4 regions of the Pseudomonas sp. SDO524_S393 genome follow, and region 2 is predicted to be linked to each of the others. Evidence: predicted binding sites of a transcription regulator. Region 2 holds the regulator's gene; each other region holds the start of a gene.
The links. Region 2 encodes sigma-54, which starts transcription at its own class of promoters, with help from an activator protein. Its sites were predicted from a motif close to ANTGGCATNNANNTTGCTNT; they were not measured.

Region 1 (4,493 bases), on a different contig from region 2:
AGCGCTCGTCCTGGTCGTCCAGGTCCGACTGGAAACCGGCGTCGAGCATTTCGCGCACCGGCTCGATCATCGAGTACGGCATGGTCACGTGCAGGTCGCCGCCACCACCATCGAGTTCGATATGGAAGGTGGAGACCACGATGGCTTCGCTGGGGCCGACGATGTTGGCCATGGCCGGGTTCACTTCCGAGTTGATGTACTCGAAATTGACCTCCATGATCGCCTGCCAGGCTTCCTTCAAGTCGATGAAGGCCTGTTCCAGCACCATGCGCACGACCCGCAGTTCGGTGGGGGTGAATTCGCGGCCTTCGATCTTGGCGTGACGGCCATCGCCGCCGAAGAAGTTGTCCACCAGCTTGAACACCAGCTTGGCGTCGAGGATGAACAACGCGGTGCCGCGCAGGGGCTTGATCTTGACCAGGTTGAGGCTGGTAGGCACGTACAGCGAGTGCACGTATTCACCGAACTTCATCACCTGCACGCCGCCCACCGCCACGTCCGCCGAGCGGCGCAGCATGTTGAACATGCTGATACGGGTGTAGCGGGCGAAACGCTCGTTGATCATTTCCAGGGTCGGCATGCGTCCACGGACGATGCGATCCTGACTGGTGAGGTCATAACTTTTGACACTGCCGGGTTCGGCAGCCATTTCGGTCTGTACCAGACCATCGTCGACACCATGCAGCAGTGCGTCGATTTCATCCTGGGACAGCAGGTCTTGCACGGCCATGTCGTGATCCTACTGCAATACGAAGTTAGTGAAGAGCGCCTGTTCGACCACGACTTTGCCGAGCTCTTTCTGGGCCACTTCCTGCACGCTGGCAGTGACCTTCTGGCGCAGCATTTCCTGGCCCACCGGGGTGGCCAGGCTGTCGAAGCTTTGTCCGGAAAACAGCATGACCAGATTGTTGCGGATCACCGGCATGTGCACCTTGAGGGCATCCAGGTCCGACTGGTTACGCGCCAGCAAGGTGATGCTCACCTGCAAGTAGCGTTGGCGACCGTTCTGAGTGAAGTTGGCGACAAAGGCCGGCAGCATCGGCTCGAAGATAGCCGGTTGCTTGACGTTAGTGGCGGTTTCGGCGGCAGGTGCCGGTTTGCTTGCACTGCTGTGCATGATGTACCAGGTACCACCGACCGAGGCGCCGATGGCCAGGATAAGGCCCAACACAATCAACAGGATAAGCTTGAGCTTGCCCTTGCCCGCGGGTGCTTTTGCTGCGTCGTCGCTCTTCGCCATGCCAATAATCCGTCACTATTCGGGGATTCATAGATCTACGGAAAGGCAAGAGCAAGTGTTATGCCAGAGTTGTCTGGTAGAGAAGGACAGGTGTCACGCTGAAGAGCCATGTGGGAGCGGGCTTGCTCGCGAATACGGTGTGTCAGTGAATAGACACTTAACTGATATACCGCATTCGCGAGCAAGCCCGCTCCCACATTCAGGCCTCTGCAAGGCTCGGTTCAGGCGTAGTAATCCACCGCACTGGAGCCGATCACCGTCGAGGTCACGGGCGCTACAGCCTCAGCCACCTCAACATGGGCGCCCGAGTCGCTATCACCGCCACGCCCGCTGCTGCGGCTGACACCCGCGGTCTGCGCCTGCTGCTGTTGTTGTTGCTCCTGCCCACGGGACTGGTCAGACACATTGACGTCCACCTGCCCCATGCCCTGCTGGGCGAACATTTCCCGCAGGCGCCCCGACTGGCTTTCCAGGGCTTCACGCACCACCGGGTGGGCGCTCATGAAATTGACCTGGGCCTGCTGATCGGCGCTCATGTTGACCTTGATATCCAGGCGCCCGAGTTCGGCCGGCTGCAGCTGGATTTCCGCCGACTTGAGGTTGGCACTGGAGAGGTACATGACGCGGTTGACCACCTCGTCGGTCCAGCCGCTCTGGTGCATGGCCAACGGTGCATTCATCACCGGCGGCAAGGCGTTGGCGGTTTTCGGCGTGGCGGCCTGGGTCAACGCGGCCAGACGGTTGGCGAAGTCATCGACACGGGTGTCGCTGCTCGCGCCCTTCAAGTCCTTGAGGCCATCCTCGATCAGACTGCCGAAGGCCTTGTCGCCGCCCGTGTCAGTGCTGTCCTTGGCGGCTTGCTGGTCAACCATATTGGCCAGGCCGGCGGCGAAATTCTGCGCGGCGGTCGGTTGATCCTGGGTCGGCGCTGGCGCGGTTTTCGGCGGAGTCTGGCTGCTGGCCGACACATGCCCACCCTGCTCCATCGCCAGACGCACCGCCGGCATGGCGTCCAGCGGGTCGGCTTGCGGATCGAACTCGGGCTTGGCCGGCTCGGTCGCCACAACCGGCGCAGCGGCGACCGGTGGCGCAGCCTTGTCATCCTTGGCTGCCACCGGCGCAGGAGTTTCCATCGGCGCCGGGACCGGCACCGCCACCGGGGCGACCGTGGCGATCAGCGCCGGGTCGACCACCGGGTCCGTCGGCGGCTGTTGCGCCAGGGTCGGGTCCACCGAGGCATCGTCATCGGAACTGGCACTGTCATCGGATTTGGCAGGCGGCGTGGCCGGCGGGTTGGCAGGCAAGGTATTGCCGCTATCGGCAACCGCTGGCGCGCTGGCGGCAGACTTGTCGTTGCCGGCAGCAGGTTTGGCGCTGGCGTCGGAAGCCTTGTCCCGCGTGGGCTTGGCCGAGTTGTCATCGGTCTTGACCGAGGGTTTCGAGGCCTGGTTGGCGAACACCTGAGCGAAGGCCGGGCCCTTGTCCCGGGGGTCCGCAGCCGCTACCTGAGGAGTAGCAGCGGGCGCTTGAGGCTTGGCCGCAGGGGCAGCCTGAAGGAGCGAATTCGGGGCGACTGGCATAGGTAAAGGTCTCCACTGCATAGGGATCGGGGATGCAGTATCAGGAGGTAGAGCAAGAGTTGGGCCAGCTTTCGGTTTTGTGTGCAGATCCGTTGTTTGATGGGGCGCCCAGATCAAAAACAGAGCCAGAGCAGATTGATATCTGCCTGATACAGGAGATCCAAATCGTGGGAGCGATCGGCTACCAGGCCGCCGTTACCGCAGAAACGGATCTACACGCAATCAAATCCGAAACCGCTGGCGCTCCGTCTCATACAACCGCTTCACCACCGCAAACTCACGATCAATCTGATCCACCAGCTTCCCAAGATCCACCGCCGCCCCGGCAGACTCAACCTCCAGACGCCGACACAACTCCGCCAAGCGCAATGCACCGAGGTTGCCGCTGCTGCCCTTGAAGCTATGGGCGATCCGCCCCAATGTCGTGGCATCGTCCCGCGCCTTGCGCAGCGCCTCGACACGCTTCTGGGAGTCATCGAGAAAGGTATCGAGCAACTTGGGATACTCGCCTTCCATGACCTCCTGCAAACCCGACAACACGCCAGGGTCCAGATGAGTCTCAACCACTTGCTCGCTCCTTGATCAAGAATCGGCGGATTATGCCAGAGCCTCCCAGGAAAACTCCACGCAGACACTGCGCCCGCCGTCAGACCAACGTACATCGCTGCTCAGCTGGCGCACCAGGCTCAACCCCCGACCAGACAGACGGTCGATATCCAGCGGACGGGCCAATACGTGCTCCACGTCGAACCCCGGGCCACTGTCTTCAATGCGCAAGGTCAGGTTGCCGCCCATGTCGGTCGGCACCACCTGCACATGCACCCGCACATAGCCGCTGTTCAAACTCGCCAGGCGCTCGTTGCGCTGGCGGTAATAGCGGGCAAACCCCTGGGCATCGCGCTTGAGCCGGGAGTCCAGGCCCAGCACGCCATGCTCCAGGGCATTGGAATACAGTTCGGCCATCACACTGTAGAGCGCCCCGCTCTGCTCTCGCAGGCCGTGAATTTCCAGCAACAATTGCAACAGGTACGGCAACGGGTTGTAACGCTTGAGGGTTTCGGCGCGAAATTCAAAGCTCACTGACCAGTCCAGCGGGCACGACTGGCCGCTGTCGGCATACAACGGCTCCGTGGCCCGCAGCGATTGGCCGGGTTGCAGGGTGACTTCCACCATGCTCACGTCATCCCGGGCCTCACCACGAAACGCGGCCAGGGCCTGTTCGATGTCTTCGAACAGGCGGTCGGGCTCGCGATTGGCGGCAAACACCTGCTGCAACCGTTCGGCGCCAAACAGCTGATCATTGGCGTCAGCGGTGTCCAGCACGCCATCGGACAACAGAAACACCCGATCGCCCAAGGCCATGGGCCAGACTTCAGTGCGGTCATCAAAGGCTTCCGCCGAGAGCACGCCCAGCGGCAAGTGCCTTGATGCCAACGGCGTGCGCTTGCCGCTGGCGACCTCATGCACATAGCCCTCGGGCATGCCGCCATTCCACACCTCGACCACCCGCCGCTGGGCACTCAGGCACAACAAGGTGGCGCAGCAGAACATGTCCACCGGCAGGATGCGCTTGAGCTTGGCATTCATCTCCCGCAGGAGCTGCGCCAGGCCATAGCCCTTGGCGGTCATGCCGTAGAACACCTCGGCCAGCGGCATCGCCCCCACCGCCGCCG
Region 2 (4,493 bases):
CGACGTAGTCACCTCCGTGGGCAACCTGGCCTACTTCGAGCAGAAGCAGGCACCTGCCGATACCGGCCCGATGAAAGGCTACGGCAAGACCATCCAGTATCACGCCCAGCAAAATCGTATCGTCCTGATCGACCAGGCAAAAGTGCTCAGCCCCGATGGCAACTCCACCGAGGGCGAAAAGATCACTTATGACACCGTGAAACAGGTCGCCAATGCCGGTCGCGCCAATGGCAACAAGGTCACCGCACCACGTCCACGTATCGATATGGTTATCCAGCCGAAGAAGAAGGCCGAGTAATGGCAACCCTGAAAGCCCAGCATCTGGCCAAGGCCTATAAAAGCCGTCAGGTCGTTCGCGACGTCAGCCTGTCCATCGACAGCGGCCAGATCGTCGGCTTGCTCGGCCCCAACGGTGCCGGCAAGACCACCTGCTTCTACATGATCGTGGGCCTGGTCCAGGCCGATCAGGGCCGTGTACTGATCGACGACCTGGACGTCAGCCACCAGCCCATGCACGGTCGCGCCCGAGCCGGCATTGGCTATCTTCCGCAAGAAGCGTCGATCTTCCGCAAGCTGTCGGTTTCCGACAACATCATGGCCATCCTTGAAACCCGCAAGGAACTGGACCGGGACGGCCGTCGCAAGGAGCTGGAAAACCTCTTGCAGGAATTCCACATCAACCACATCCGCGACAACCTCGGCATGAGCCTGTCCGGTGGCGAGCGCCGTCGCGTGGAAATCGCCCGCGCCCTGGCCACGGCGCCGAAGTTTATCCTGCTGGACGAACCGTTTGCGGGCGTCGACCCGATCTCGGTCGGCGATATCAAACAGATCATCCATCACCTCAAGGCCAAGGGTATCGGTGTACTGATCACCGACCACAACGTCCGTGAAACACTCGACATCTGCGAAACCGCCTATATCGTCAATGATGGGCAACTGATCGCCGAAGGTGACTCCGACACCATCCTGGCCAACGAACTGGTCAAGGAAGTGTACCTGGGTCACGAGTTCCGCCTGTAAACACACATGGTGTCAGGCCATTTGTCATCCTGCGCGGAAATCAATAAGAAGCTTCGGATTTTTATTGTTACCGCGCTCTAGGCAAATCCCCCGATATCAGGCATATAATTTGCTTATGTTTGGCGCTCACGCGCCCTGTCGTGGATGGCGCGTTGCGCCGGCGAATAAGGTGTTAAGCCCCTGCCATGAAACCATCGCTAGTCCTGAGAATGGGCCAGCAGCTGACGATGACACCGCAGCTGCAACAGGCCATCCGCCTGCTCCAATTGTCGACACTGGACCTGCAACAGGAAATCCAGGAAGCCCTGGAGTCCAATCCGATGCTCGAACGCCAGGAAGAAGGCGACGACTTCGACAATGCAGATCCGCTGGCCGACAACATCGAGCAAAAACCCAATTCCGACGTTCAGGAACCCTCCTATCAGGAAACCGCCCCGACGGTAGACAACCTGGAGGACGGCGAATGGAACGAACGCATCCCCAACGAACTTCCCGTGGACACCGCCTGGGAAGACGTTTACCAGACCAGCGCCAGCAGCTTGCCGAGCAATGACGATGACGAGTGGGACTTCACTACCCGCACGTCCGCCGGCGAGAGCCTGCAAAGCCACCTGCTGTGGCAACTCAACCTGGCCCCGATGTCGGACACCGATCGCCTGATCGCCGTGACACTCATCGATTGCATCAACAACCAGGGCTACCTGGACGAGACCCTGGAGGAGATCCTCGAGGCGTTCGACCCGGAGCTGGATATCGAGCTGGACGAAATCGAAGCTGTCCTGCACCGAATCCAGCAATTCGAACCTGCCGGCATTGGCGCTCGCACCCTGAGTGAATGCCTGCTGCTGCAACTGCGCCAATTGCCTGCCAAGACCCCCTGGCTTGCCGAAGCCCAGCGCCTGGTCACCGACTACATCGATTTGCTCGGCAGCCGCGATTACAGCCAACTGATGCGCCGCATGAAGCTCAAGGAAGACGACCTGCGCCAGGTCATCGAGCTGGTGCAGAGCCTCAACCCGCGCCCGGGCTCACAAATCGAGTCAAGCGAAGCCGAGTACGTCGTCCCCGACGTGATCGTGCGCAAGGACAATGAACGCTGGCTGGTGGAGCTGAACCAGGAGTCGGTACCTCGCCTACGGGTCAACCCGCAATACGCCGGCTTCGTGCGCAGGGCTGACACCAGCGCCGACAACACCTTCATGCGTAACCAGTTGCAGGAGGCCCGCTGGTTCATCAAGAGCCTGCAGAGTCGCAACGAAACCCTGATGAAGGTGGCTACCCAGATCGTCGAGCACCAGCGTGGTTTCCTGGAATACGGCGACGAAGCCATGAAACCTCTGGTTCTGCATGACATCGCCGAAGCGGTAGGCATGCACGAGTCGACGATTTCCCGGGTAACCACACAAAAATTCATGCATACCCCGCGGGGTATTTATGAACTGAAATACTTTTTCTCCAGCCACGTCAGCACCTCCGAAGGCGGCGAATGCTCGTCCACGGCGATTCGCGCAATCATCAAAAAACTGGTTGCGGCGGAAAATCAGAAAAAGCCATTGAGTGACAGTAAGATCGCTGGTTTACTGGAGGCACAAGGCATTCAGGTCGCCCGTCGAACCGTCGCCAAGTACCGCGAATCCCTTGGGATCGCGCCTTCCAGCGAGCGTAAGCGTTTGATGTGACGGGCGGGCCACAGCGTTCGGGGTGTGTTCTAAAGTCGCTCAGGCGGTTTCAGGATACAGCCCAGTGGCAGGCACCCCGGCCTGCTGCGTTATGCACTGGCAACGAAGGAGAAGCTGTATGCAAGTCAACATCAGTGGACACCATGTAGAAGTCACCCCTCCACTGCGCGACTATGTCGAGCAGAAGCTGAAACGGCTTGAGGGTCATTTTGACAAGATCACCAATGTGCAGGTGATCATGAAGGTCGACAAGCTTCAGCAGAAAATCGAAGCGACTCTACAGATTCCTGGTGGCGAGGTCGTCGCCAACGCCGAGCATGAAGACATGTATGCATCGATCGATGCGTTGACTGATAAGCTCGATCGCCAACTCAAAAAGCATAAGGAAAAGCAGCAGAGCCTTCTTCAGGGCACTGGCCGCTAACACTCCCCACCCATGATTCGACTTGAAACCATCCTGACCCCCGGCCGTTCCCTGGTGAACGTGCCGGGCGGCAGTAAAAAGAAAGCCCTCGAACAAATTGCCAACCTGATCGCGCGCGAAGTGCCGGATCTGGAGATGCAGGACGTGTTCGACGCGCTGATTGCCCGTGAAAAACTCGGTTCCACGGGTTTTGGTAACGGCATCGCCATTCCTCACTGCCGCCTCAAAGGCTGTGAGACCCCGGTCAGCGCCCTGCTGCACCTGGAAGCCCCTATCGATTTCGACGCCATCGACGGCGCCCCGGTCGACCTGCTGTTCGTTCTGCTGGTCCCGCAAGCCGCCACCGATGCGCACCTTGAACTGCTTCGGCAGATCGCCAGCATGCTCGACCGCAAGGAAGTACGCGACAAACTGCGCAGCGCCAGCAGCAATGAAGCGCTTTATCAGGTTGTTCTGGATGAACAAAACGGGCAGTAATCATGCGTTTGATCATCGTCAGCGGCCGCTCCGGCTCGGGTAAAAGTACCGCCCTCAACGTTCTTGAGGACAACGGTTTCTATTGCATCGACAATTTGCCGGCCGGCCTGCTGCCGGAGTTGGCAGAGCGTGCATTGATTCACACCGAATTGTCGCAGCCCCTGGTGGCCGTCTCGATCGATGCGCGCAACCTGCCCAGCCATTTGGATCGATTCCCGCAATTACTCGAAGAAGTACGTGCCAAGCACATTCAGTGTGACGTGCTCTATCTGGACGCCGACGAAGAAACGCTCCTGAAGCGTTTTTCCGAAACCCGGCGGCGCCATCCCCTTAGCAGCCCGCACCGCTCTCTGGCCGAAGCCATCGAGGACGAGAGCAAGCTGCTCGGCCCGATCATCGATCTCGCCGACCTCAAGATAAATACCACCGATCTCAACCTGTATCAGCTACGCGACGCCATCAAGCTGCGCCTGTTGAACCAGCCAGAGCCGGGTACGGCGTTTCTCGTCGAGTCGTTTGGCTTCAAGCGCGGTATGCCGGTGGATGCCGACCTGGTATTCGATGTGCGCTGCCTGCCAAACCCCTACTGGAAGCCGGAATTGCGTGATCAGTCGGGGTTGGACCAGCCCGTGGCCGAGTATTTGGCCGCACAACCGGATGTCGAGGAGATGTTCCAGGATATCTCCAGCTACCTGCTCAAATGGCTGCCGCGTTTTGCCGCGAGCAACCGCGCCTATGTCACCATTGCCATTGGCTGTACCGGCGGCCACCATCGCTCCGTCTATCTGACCGAACGTCTTGGCCAGGTGCTGCAACAAACCCTCAAGAACGTCCAGGTTCGCCACCGCGACCTTAGCTGAAAGGAACACCCCCGCGATGCCCGCTCTGGA
Region 3 (4,493 bases), on a different contig from region 2:
CATCATTACCGAGTACAACACCAAGACCCAGGGGTTTCTGGTGGGGTCGGTGGAACGCATCGTCAACATGAACTGGGAAGAGATCCATCCACCACCCAAGGGCACTGGTCGCGACCACTACCTCACGGCGGTGACGCGGGTCGACAACCAGTTGGTGGAAATCATCGACGTGGAGAAAATCCTCGCCGAAGTGGCGCCCACGTCGGAATCGATTTCCGTGGGCGTGGTGGATGCCGAAACCGCGCACAAAGCCATTTCCCTGCGGGTGTTGACCGTGGACGACTCATCGGTGGCGCGCAAGCAGGTGACCCGTTGCCTGCAAACGGTCGGCGTCGAAGTGGTGGCCCTCAATGACGGTCGCCAGGCCCTGGATTACCTGCGCAAGTTGGTGGATGAGGGGAAAAAGCCGGAAGAAGAATTCCTGATGATGATTTCCGACATCGAGATGCCGGAAATGGACGGCTACACCCTGACGGCCGAGATACGCAATGATCCGCGCATGCAAAAATTGCATATCATCCTGCATACTTCGTTGTCGGGCGTCTTCAACCAGGCGATGGTCAAGAAGGTCGGTGCCGATGACTTTTTGGCCAAGTTCCGTCCCGACGACCTCGCATCCCGGGTAGTCGACCGGATCAAGGCAGCAGATCACGGCTAGGGGAGCTTCCCCTGGCGGTCACATGATTTTTAGAGGCGGTATCATTGTCTACGGGTAATTTGGATTTCGAACAGTTCCGGGTCTTCCTGGAAAAAGCCTGTGGCATATTGCTTGGTGAAAACAAGCAATACCTGGTATCCAGCCGTCTCAACAAGCTGATGGAGCAGCAGGGCATCAAGTCCCTGGGTGAGTTGGTCCAGCGGATCCAGGGGCAGCCGCGCAGCGGGCTCAAGGAAATGGTGGTCGATGCCATGACCACCAACGAAACCCTGTGGTTTCGCGATACCTACCCTTTTGAAGTGCTCAAGAGCAAGGTGCTGCCCGAGGCCATCAAGGCCAGTCCTGGTCAGCGCCTGCGCATCTGGTCGGCGGCCTGCTCTTCGGGGCAGGAGCCGTACTCGATTTCGATGTCCATCGATGAGTTCGAGCGGACCAACATGGGCCAATTGAAGGCCGGTGCGCAAATCGTTGCCACTGACCTGTCCGGCACCATGCTCACCAACTGCAAAACCGGCGAATATGACAGCCTGGCCCTGGGCCGCGGGTTGTCCCAGGAACGCTTGCAGCGCTACTTCGACCCGAAGGGGGCCGGGCGCTGGGCGGTCAAGGCGCCGATCAAGAACCGTGTGGAATTCCGCTCGTTCAATCTGCTGGATAGCTACGCCAGCCTCGGCAAGTTCGACATGGTGTTCTGCCGCAACGTGCTGATCTACTTTTCGGCCGAAGTGAAGAAAGACATCCTGCTGCGCATCCATGGCACCCTCAAGCGCGGTGGCTACCTGTTCCTCGGGGCTTCCGAGGCGTTGAACGGCTTGCCGGATCATTACCAGATGGTGCAATGCAGTCCGGGGATCATCTACCAGGCCAAGTAAGGTCTGTTCGCTCGAACCATTGGGAGTCAGGCTTGTGTGGGAGCTGGCTTGCCTGCGATAGCATCACCGCGGTCTGACTGAAAACCGGGGTGCCTGCATCGCAGGCAAGCCAGCTCCCACATTTGTTAGGCGGCAACCCTTCCGAAAGCGGCAAACCCCGTTGCCGCTTTACTGGCACCGCGCGGAAACCGCTTGCCGCTTTTCTGGCATTGCCGCCCGGCAATACTTCCCACAAGGCCCGGAAATACGGGTTATCTAAAGATTGGCATACACCTTGCTATAACCCTGCTAACGAAAAGCAGGTCAGCCCTTGAAGGTTTCCGCCATGAGCATCAGCTTCGATAAAGCGCTCGGTATCCACGAACAAGCCCTGGGCTTTCGCGCCCAGCGTGCCGAAGTCCTGGCCAACAACATTGCCAACGCCGACACCCCGAACTACAAGGCTCGGGACCTGGATTTCTCTGCCGTGCTCGCTGCACAGCAGGACAAGACCAAGAACGGCACCTTCGCCTTGAACGTGACCAATACCCGTCACATCGAAGCGCAGGGCCTGGGCAATGGCGACGAGTCGCTGTTGTATCGCACGCCGATGCAGCCATCGATCGACCAGAACACCGTCGATGCGCAACTGGAGCAATCGGCCTACGCCGAGAACTCGGTGAACTTCCAGGCCAGCTTCACCCTGCTCAACAGCAAATTCAAAGGGCTGATGTCAGCCCTGCGTGGAGAGTAAGCCATGTCCCTGTCCAGTGTTTTCAATATTGCCGGTAGTGGCATGAGCGCGCAGACCACGCGCCTGAACACCGTCGCCAGTAACATCGCCAACGCCGAGACCGTGTCTTCGAGCATTGACCAGACCTACCGCGCCCGCCATCCGGTGTTCGCCACCATGTTCCAGGCCGGCCAGAACGGCGGCAGCGATTCGCTGTTCCAGAGCCAGGACGCCGCAGGCCAGGGCGTACAGGTACTCGGTGTGGTTGAGGACGACAGCAATCTCGAAGCGCGCTACGAACCCAATCACCCCGCCGCGAACGAAAAGGGCTATGTGTACTACCCCAACGTCAACGTGGTCGAGGAAATGGCTGACATGATTTCCGCCAGCCGTTCCTTCCAGACCAACGCGGAAATGATGAACACCGCCAAAACCATGATGCAGAAGGTCCTGACCCTGGGTCAGTGATAAGGGGCGCCAAATAATGGCCATTGTTGATACCAATTCGACCAATACGGCGGTTCAGGACCTTTTCAACTCCAAGGTCAAGGATTCGTCGACCAATAACAGCCTTGGCGATGCCTCCAAGCAGGCGACGGGCAACCAGGCGCTGGGCAAGGATGCGTTCCTGAGACTGCTGGTAACCCAGCTGAAAAACCAGAACCCGCTGTCGCCCCAGGACAACGGCGCGTTCGTGGCCCAGCTGGCGCAGTTCAGCAGCCTGGAAGGCATCAACACCCTGAATGACTCGGTGAATGCGATCTCCAGCAACTTCAGCTCGTCGCAGGCGCTGCAGGCTTCGTCGCTGGTGGGGCGTTCGATCGTCATCCAGACCGACAAAGCCATGGTCGATACAAGCAAGAGCATGACCGGCTCGGTGAACGTGACCTCGTCGACAGGCAACGTCACCGTGAAGATCACCGACAAAGACGGCAACGTGGTGCGCACCCTCGAAATGGGCGCCCAGAGTGCCGGTAACCAGAGTTTCATCTGGGACGGCAAGAACGACAAAGGCGAGGTCGCCCCGGCGGGCACCTACACCTTCAATGCCACCACCAAGAACGACAAGGGTGACTCCGTTGCCCTGGCGACTTCGTTGCCGGCCACGGTCACCAGCGTGACGTTGGGCAAGACCGGAGGCGACATGCTGCTCAACCTTGCGGGCGGCATGGGCAGCGTCAAGCTGTCGCAAATTCAGACTATCGGTACATAGAGCCGGCTAAACACGGCAGAAGGAGAGAAACATGTCTTTTAACATCGGTCTTAGCGGCCTCTATGCGGCCAACAAACAACTGGACGTGACCGGCAACAACATTGCCAACGTTGCGACAACGGGTTTCAAGTCGTCCCGTGCGGAGTTCGCCGACATTTATGCGGCGTCCAAGCTGGGCACCGGCCAGAACAGCATCGGCAACGGTGTGAACCTGGCGGCAGTGTCGCAGCAGTTCACCCAGGGTGACGTGAATAACAGCGGCGGCATTCTGGACATGGCGATCCAGGGCGGTGGCTTCTTCGTGCAGAAGGGCAGCGACGGCTCGCTGGAGTACACCCGCAGCGGTGCGTTCCGTGCCGACAAGGACGGCTTCATCACCAACAACACCGGTACCTCGCGCCTGCAAGGTTACGCGGCGGATGCGGATGGCAAGATCATCAAGGGCGGCCTGGTCGACCTGCAACTGAACCTGTCGAACCTGCCACCGAAGGCGTCCAGCAAAGTGGACTCCACCAGCAACCTGAATTCCTCGGAGCCGGTGATCGATCAGGTGGCCAAGCCGTTCAACCCGAGCGACACCAGCACCTTCACCACCCAGTACAGCACCACCTTGTACGACACCCAGGGCAACTCGCACACCATGGTGCAGTACATGGTGAAGACGGATTCCAACCAGTGGAAATCCTACACCCTGATCGACGGCCGCAACCCTGACGGCACTCCAATCAGCGGGACTGGCGCCGTGGCACCGGTTGCGTCGACCCTGTCGTTCGACACCGCCGGCAAACTCACCGGGATCGTGACCCCCCCGAGCACCGTCTCCAACACCACCCTGACCATCACCAACTGGACGCCGGGGACCGTGAAGGATGGTGTGTGGAAGGCCAACGGCGCCGCCGCGAACCCGGGTGGCATTGCTGTCAACATGTCCAACATTACCCAGTACAACTCGGCCAGCTACCGCAACCCACCGGTCACCGACGGCTATGCCACCGGCCAGATCACCGGTCTGAAAATCGACGGCAGCGGCGTACTGTT
Region 4 (4,493 bases), on a different contig from region 2:
CGGTGCGTCATCACCAACGTCGTCATCGGCAACGTCTTCCGCCGCCGCTTCAAGACCTTCTTCGGTGTCGTCTTCGTCACCTACTTCGAGTTCGTCGTTTTCCAGATCATCGTCGCTCATGTTCTACCTCATGACTTGCGAAAAGCAGATTAGTTATAGCCCAGCTTCACCCACTGTCGAAGGCTGCCGAGAAAAAATCAACATCCACAGGATTTCCCGTGGCTTATGCCCCATCACCGTGCAACGTGGCGAGGACTTTACGAGCACCGCCATGATCACGGTGCTCGCCCAGATAAACACCTTGCCAAGTCCCCATCGCCAAGCGGCCGGCCCTGACCGGCAAACTCAGCTGGCAGCCCAGGAGACTGGCCTTGAAGTGCGCCGGCAGATCGTCCGGACCTTCGTCGTTGTGTTCGAACCCACTGAGGCCTTGCGGCACCAGCGAATTGAAAAAACGTTCGAAGTCACGGCGAACCGCCGGATCGGCATTCTCGTTGACGGTCAACGAGGCCGAGGTGTGCTGCAGCCACAGGTGCAACAGGCCCACACGGCACGCCTTCAATTCAGGCAGGCCGGCCAGCAACTCATCGGTCACCAGGTGAAAGCCCCGGGGCTTTGCCCGCAGGGTAATCAGGGTCTGTTGCCACATACAGTTCTCCGCCCATCGGCGCGCATTCTAGCGCGCTCTGGGAAAAAACAAAGTGCCGAATACGCCCACATGCCTGTAAGACATTCGCACACTGAAAAGTGCCATGCACAGCCCATCACAAACATTGCGCAAAAACCGTTACAGCACGTTGTGAATGACAAACGCCAGGCAAAAAAATGCCCGGCAAGCCGGGCATCTTTTTTCCGCGTACTTACAAGTTGTAGCCGCGTTCGTTGTGTTGCGCCAGATCGAGGCCCACGGCCTCTTCTTCTTCGGTCACCCGCAGCCCCATCACTACATCCAGCACCTTGAGGATGATGAACGTCACAATAGCGGTGTAGATGACGGTGAAGCCCACACCCTTGGCCTGGATCCAGACTTGTGCAGCCACGTCAGTTACGGTGCCGAAGCCGCCCAGTGCAGGGGCTGCGAACACGCCGGTGAGGATCGCGCCGACGATACCACCAATACCGTGTACGCCGAACGCGTCCAGGGAGTCGTCGTAGCCCAGCTTGCGTTTCAGGGTGGTGGCGCAGAAGAAGCAGATCACACCGGCGACCAGGCCGATTACCAGGGCGCCCATCGGGCCGACAGTGCCGGCGGCCGGAGTAATTGCCACCAGGCCGGCCACCACCCCCGAGGCGATGCCCAGTGCGCTTGGCTTACCGTGGGTGATCCATTCGGCAAACATCCAACCCAGCGCGGCGGCAGCGGTAGCGATCTGGGTGACCAGCATCGCCATACCGGCGGTGCCGTTGGCGGCGGCGGCGGAACCGGCGTTGAAACCGAACCAGCCGATCCACAGCATGGCTGCGCCGATCAGGGTGTAACCCAGGTTGTGAGGTGCCATCGGCGTAGTCGGGAAACCTTTGCGCTTACCGAGCACCAGGCACGCTACCAGACCGGCAATACCGGCATTGATATGCACCACGGTGCCGCCTGCGAAGTCCAGCACGCCCCAGTCACCGAGCAGCGAGCCAGGACCGCCCCAGACCATGTGGGCAATCGGTGCGTAGACCAGAGTGAACCACACGCCCATGAAGATCAGCATCGCGGAGAACTTCATGCGCTCGGCGAAGGCACCCACGATCAGCGCAGGGGTGATGATGGCGAAGGTCATCTGGAAGGTAACGAACACCGCCTCTGGGAACAGCGCCGCAGGGCCGGTAATGCTCGCTGGGGTCACACCCGACAGGAACAGCTTGGACAGGCCGCCGACAAACGAATTGAAGTTGACGACGCCGGCTTCCATCCCGGTGGCATCGAACGCCATGCTGTAGCCGTAGACGAACCACAGGATGGTGATCAGACCGGTGATGGCGAAGCACTGCATCATCACGGAAAGAATGTTTTTGGAGCGAACCATGCCGCCGTAGAACAGCGCCAGGCCCGGGATGGTCATGAACAGCACCAGCGCAGTGGATGTGAGCATCCATGCGGTGTCGCCGGAATTGAGGACTGGAGCAGCCACTTCGTCTGCCGCCATGGCCAGGCTTGGCATTACGATGGACAACAGGGCGCCTAGCCCTGCGAGTTTACGCAGAGTCATATTGTTTTCTCCTGGGGCTTGGGGGTTTGGCGGCTTAGATTGCGTCGGTATCGGTTTCGCCGGTACGGATGCGAATAGCCTGTTCCAGATTGACCACGAAGATCTTGCCGTCACCGATCTTGCCGGTGTTGGCGGCCTTGGTTATCGCCTCGATAACCCGGTCAAGATCCTTGTCGTCAATGGCGACATCAATCTTCACCTTTGGCAGGAAATCGACCACGTATTCCGCGCCGCGATACAGCTCGGTGTGACCCTTCTGCCGACCGAAGCCTTTGACCTCAGTAACGGTAATGCCCTGCACGCCGATTTCGGACAACGACTCGCGTACATCGTCCAACTTGAACGGCTTGATGATGGCAGTGACTAGCTTCATGAAAACTCTCTCCCGAATTGGTGGACTTGCCCCAGGAAAACAAACCCGTCTCAAGTCTAAGCGCAGTGCCTGGCTTTGTAACGCGTCGTCGCCTCGGCATTTACCGTTGCGACGCCAGCGAACCACTGGTGACGAAACCTGTACCCCTGATCCGTCGGCGCACTGCATTCGTCACAGCGACTGCATCAGTGCATGGGTCATGATCGTCTAAGCAGAAACCTTGCCAGCTCCGTAAAAATCACTGAAATCAGTCCTTTGCCCACTTATGCCCACCTGCGGGGCTTTTTTGTCGCGCCATTGCGCACGAAAACGGTGCGACCGCGCCCGGCCCCATGCGCGAAAAGCGTGCGCTCACGGTCGCGAAAAAGACTATAGACGCTGCGTGATACACTGCCGGCCAACAGTTTTCCGGAATGTTTCCCATGCTCGCGCCCAAAGACCTCCTCGACGCCCTGAGCGGCCATGCCTCTCGCTTGTTCAGCGGCGACACCCCGCTGCCCCGCAACGAAATCGAAAGCCAGTTCAAGGCACTGCTGCAAAGCGGCTTCAGCAAGCTCGACCTGGTCAGCCGGGAAGAGTTCGATAGCCAGATGGTGGTGCTGGCCCGCACACGTGCACGGCTGGAGAGCCTGGAGGCGAAGGTGGCAGAGCTGGAAGCACGGCTGACACCGCCCTCTGCTGACTGAACGCGGTTCCTGTAGGAGCTGGCTTGTCGGATAGCCGCACCGCTGCGATACAGCCGACTCGGTATTTCAGTTGCGCCGAGGCGATGCTATCGCCGCGGTGCGGCGATCCGACAAGCCAGCGCCCACATAAAGCGCCGTGGGTTACTCTGGATACGTTCTGTAAAACCTCCCCACCTCGCTCTCTCCCACCTCGTCTACCCTTGAGAAACCGCAGGAAGCGGCCCCCTTTCAAGGAACAAGCATGTCTCTCGCAATCGTCCACAGCCGCGCCCAAATTGGCGTCGAAGCCCCCGCCGTCACTGTCGAAGTGCATATGGCCAATGGGCTGCCGTCCCTGACGCTGGTGGGGCTGCCGGAAACCGCCGTCAAGGAAAGCAAGGACCGCGTACGCAGTGCCATCCTCAACAGCGCGCTGCAATACCCCGCCCGCCGCATCACCCTCAATCTCGCGCCTGCCGACCTGCCCAAGGACGGCGGGCGTTTTGATTTGGCGATTGCGTTGGGGATCCTCGCCGCCAGCGTTCAGGTGCCATCGTTGATGCTCGACGATGTGGAATGCCTGGGGGAACTGGCGCTGTCCGGCGAGGTGCGTGCGGTGAAAGGTGTATTGCCCGCCGCGTTGGCGGCACGCAAGGCCGGGCGCACCGTGATCGTGCCCAGGGCTAATGCCGAGGAAGCCTGTCTGGCTTCGGGGTTGAAGGTGATTGCGGTGGACCACTTGCTGCAAGTGGTGGCGCACCTCAATGGACAGGTACCGATCGAGCCGTTCAAGTCCGATGGCTTGCGGCTGTTGAGCAGGCCCTATCCCGACTTGAGCGAGGTCCAGGGCCAGCTCGCCGCCAAGCGCGCGCTGTTGATCGCGGCGGCAGGCGCACACAACCTGCTAATGTTGTGTGACAAAACACCCAATCGCTTTTGATAGAAGTTCCAGTTCTAGGAATGAAACGGTTATAGTGAGTCCGGCTGTGACCTCAACACTAAAACGGATGTGACTTTATAAGGATACATAATGCAAGTTTCGATTATCGCGCAGCCCGGCCAACAACTTGGGAACGAAATATCAAACCTATTAGACTCGGGCTACATTTTCCAAGAAATAGCGTTTGTATCCGCATTTGTTGGGTTACGGGCTGTTCTTCGACTGAAAGACAAACTTCAAAATCACGCCCAAAACAACAGTCGCATTAACTTCACTGTCGGAATTGATCTTGGTGGCACAAGCAAAGATGTCCTAGA

Region 1: ACW9IB_RS18905 (flagellar hook-length control protein FliK) is a predicted target of sigma-54. The motif match lies at 2,870-2,889, and genes of this name have one in related genera.
Region 3: flgB (flagellar basal body rod protein FlgB) is a predicted target of sigma-54. The motif match lies at 1,792-1,811, and genes of this name have one in related genera.
Region 4: glnK (P-II family nitrogen regulator) is a predicted target of sigma-54. The motif match lies at 2,780-2,799, and genes of this name have one in related genera.

Annotation. Positions count from the first base shown of each region.
Region 1 covers NZ_JBSVVZ010000043.1:29,864-34,356, reverse strand. Annotated here, with positions in the region: gene fliM (flagellar motor switch protein FliM) at 1-730, opposite strand, end outside; gene fliL (flagellar basal body-associated protein FliL) at 740-1,240, opposite strand; gene ACW9IB_RS18905 (flagellar hook-length control protein FliK) at 1,462-2,820, opposite strand; gene ACW9IB_RS18900 (Hpt domain-containing protein) at 3,043-3,387, opposite strand; gene ACW9IB_RS18895 (ATP-binding SpoIIE family protein phosphatase) at 3,418-4,493, opposite strand, start outside.
Region 2 covers NZ_JBSVVZ010000053.1:10,795-15,287, forward strand. Annotated here, with positions in the region: gene lptA (lipopolysaccharide transport periplasmic protein LptA) at 1-298, shown strand, start outside; gene lptB (LPS export ABC transporter ATP-binding protein) at 298-1,023, shown strand; gene ACW9IB_RS21075 (RNA polymerase factor sigma-54) at 1,209-2,702, shown strand; gene hpf (ribosome hibernation-promoting factor, HPF/YfiA family) at 2,821-3,126, shown strand; gene ptsN (PTS IIA-like nitrogen regulatory protein PtsN) at 3,139-3,603, shown strand; gene rapZ (RNase adapter RapZ) at 3,606-4,463, shown strand; gene ACW9IB_RS21095 (HPr family phosphocarrier protein) at 4,480-4,493, shown strand, end outside.
Region 3 covers NZ_JBSVVZ010000024.1:42,345-46,837, reverse strand. Annotated here, with positions in the region: gene ACW9IB_RS13085 (chemotaxis protein CheV) at 1-658, shown strand, start outside; gene cheR (protein-glutamate O-methyltransferase CheR) at 703-1,530, shown strand; gene flgB (flagellar basal body rod protein FlgB) at 1,856-2,263, shown strand; gene flgC (flagellar basal body rod protein FlgC) at 2,267-2,710, shown strand; gene flgD (flagellar hook assembly protein FlgD) at 2,727-3,455, shown strand; gene flgE (flagellar hook protein FlgE) at 3,487-4,493, shown strand, end outside.
Region 4 covers NZ_JBSVVZ010000069.1:337-4,829, forward strand. Annotated here, with positions in the region: gene sutA (transcriptional regulator SutA) at 1-120, opposite strand, end outside; gene ACW9IB_RS24220 (secondary thiamine-phosphate synthase enzyme YjbQ) at 224-649, opposite strand; gene ACW9IB_RS24225 (ammonium transporter) at 861-2,198, opposite strand; gene glnK (P-II family nitrogen regulator) at 2,233-2,571, opposite strand; gene ACW9IB_RS24235 (accessory factor UbiK family protein) at 2,994-3,257, shown strand; partial or broken gene ACW9IB_RS24240 (magnesium chelatase domain-containing protein) at 3,499-4,146, shown strand; gene ACW9IB_RS24245 (restriction endonuclease PLD domain-containing protein) at 4,267-4,493, shown strand, end outside.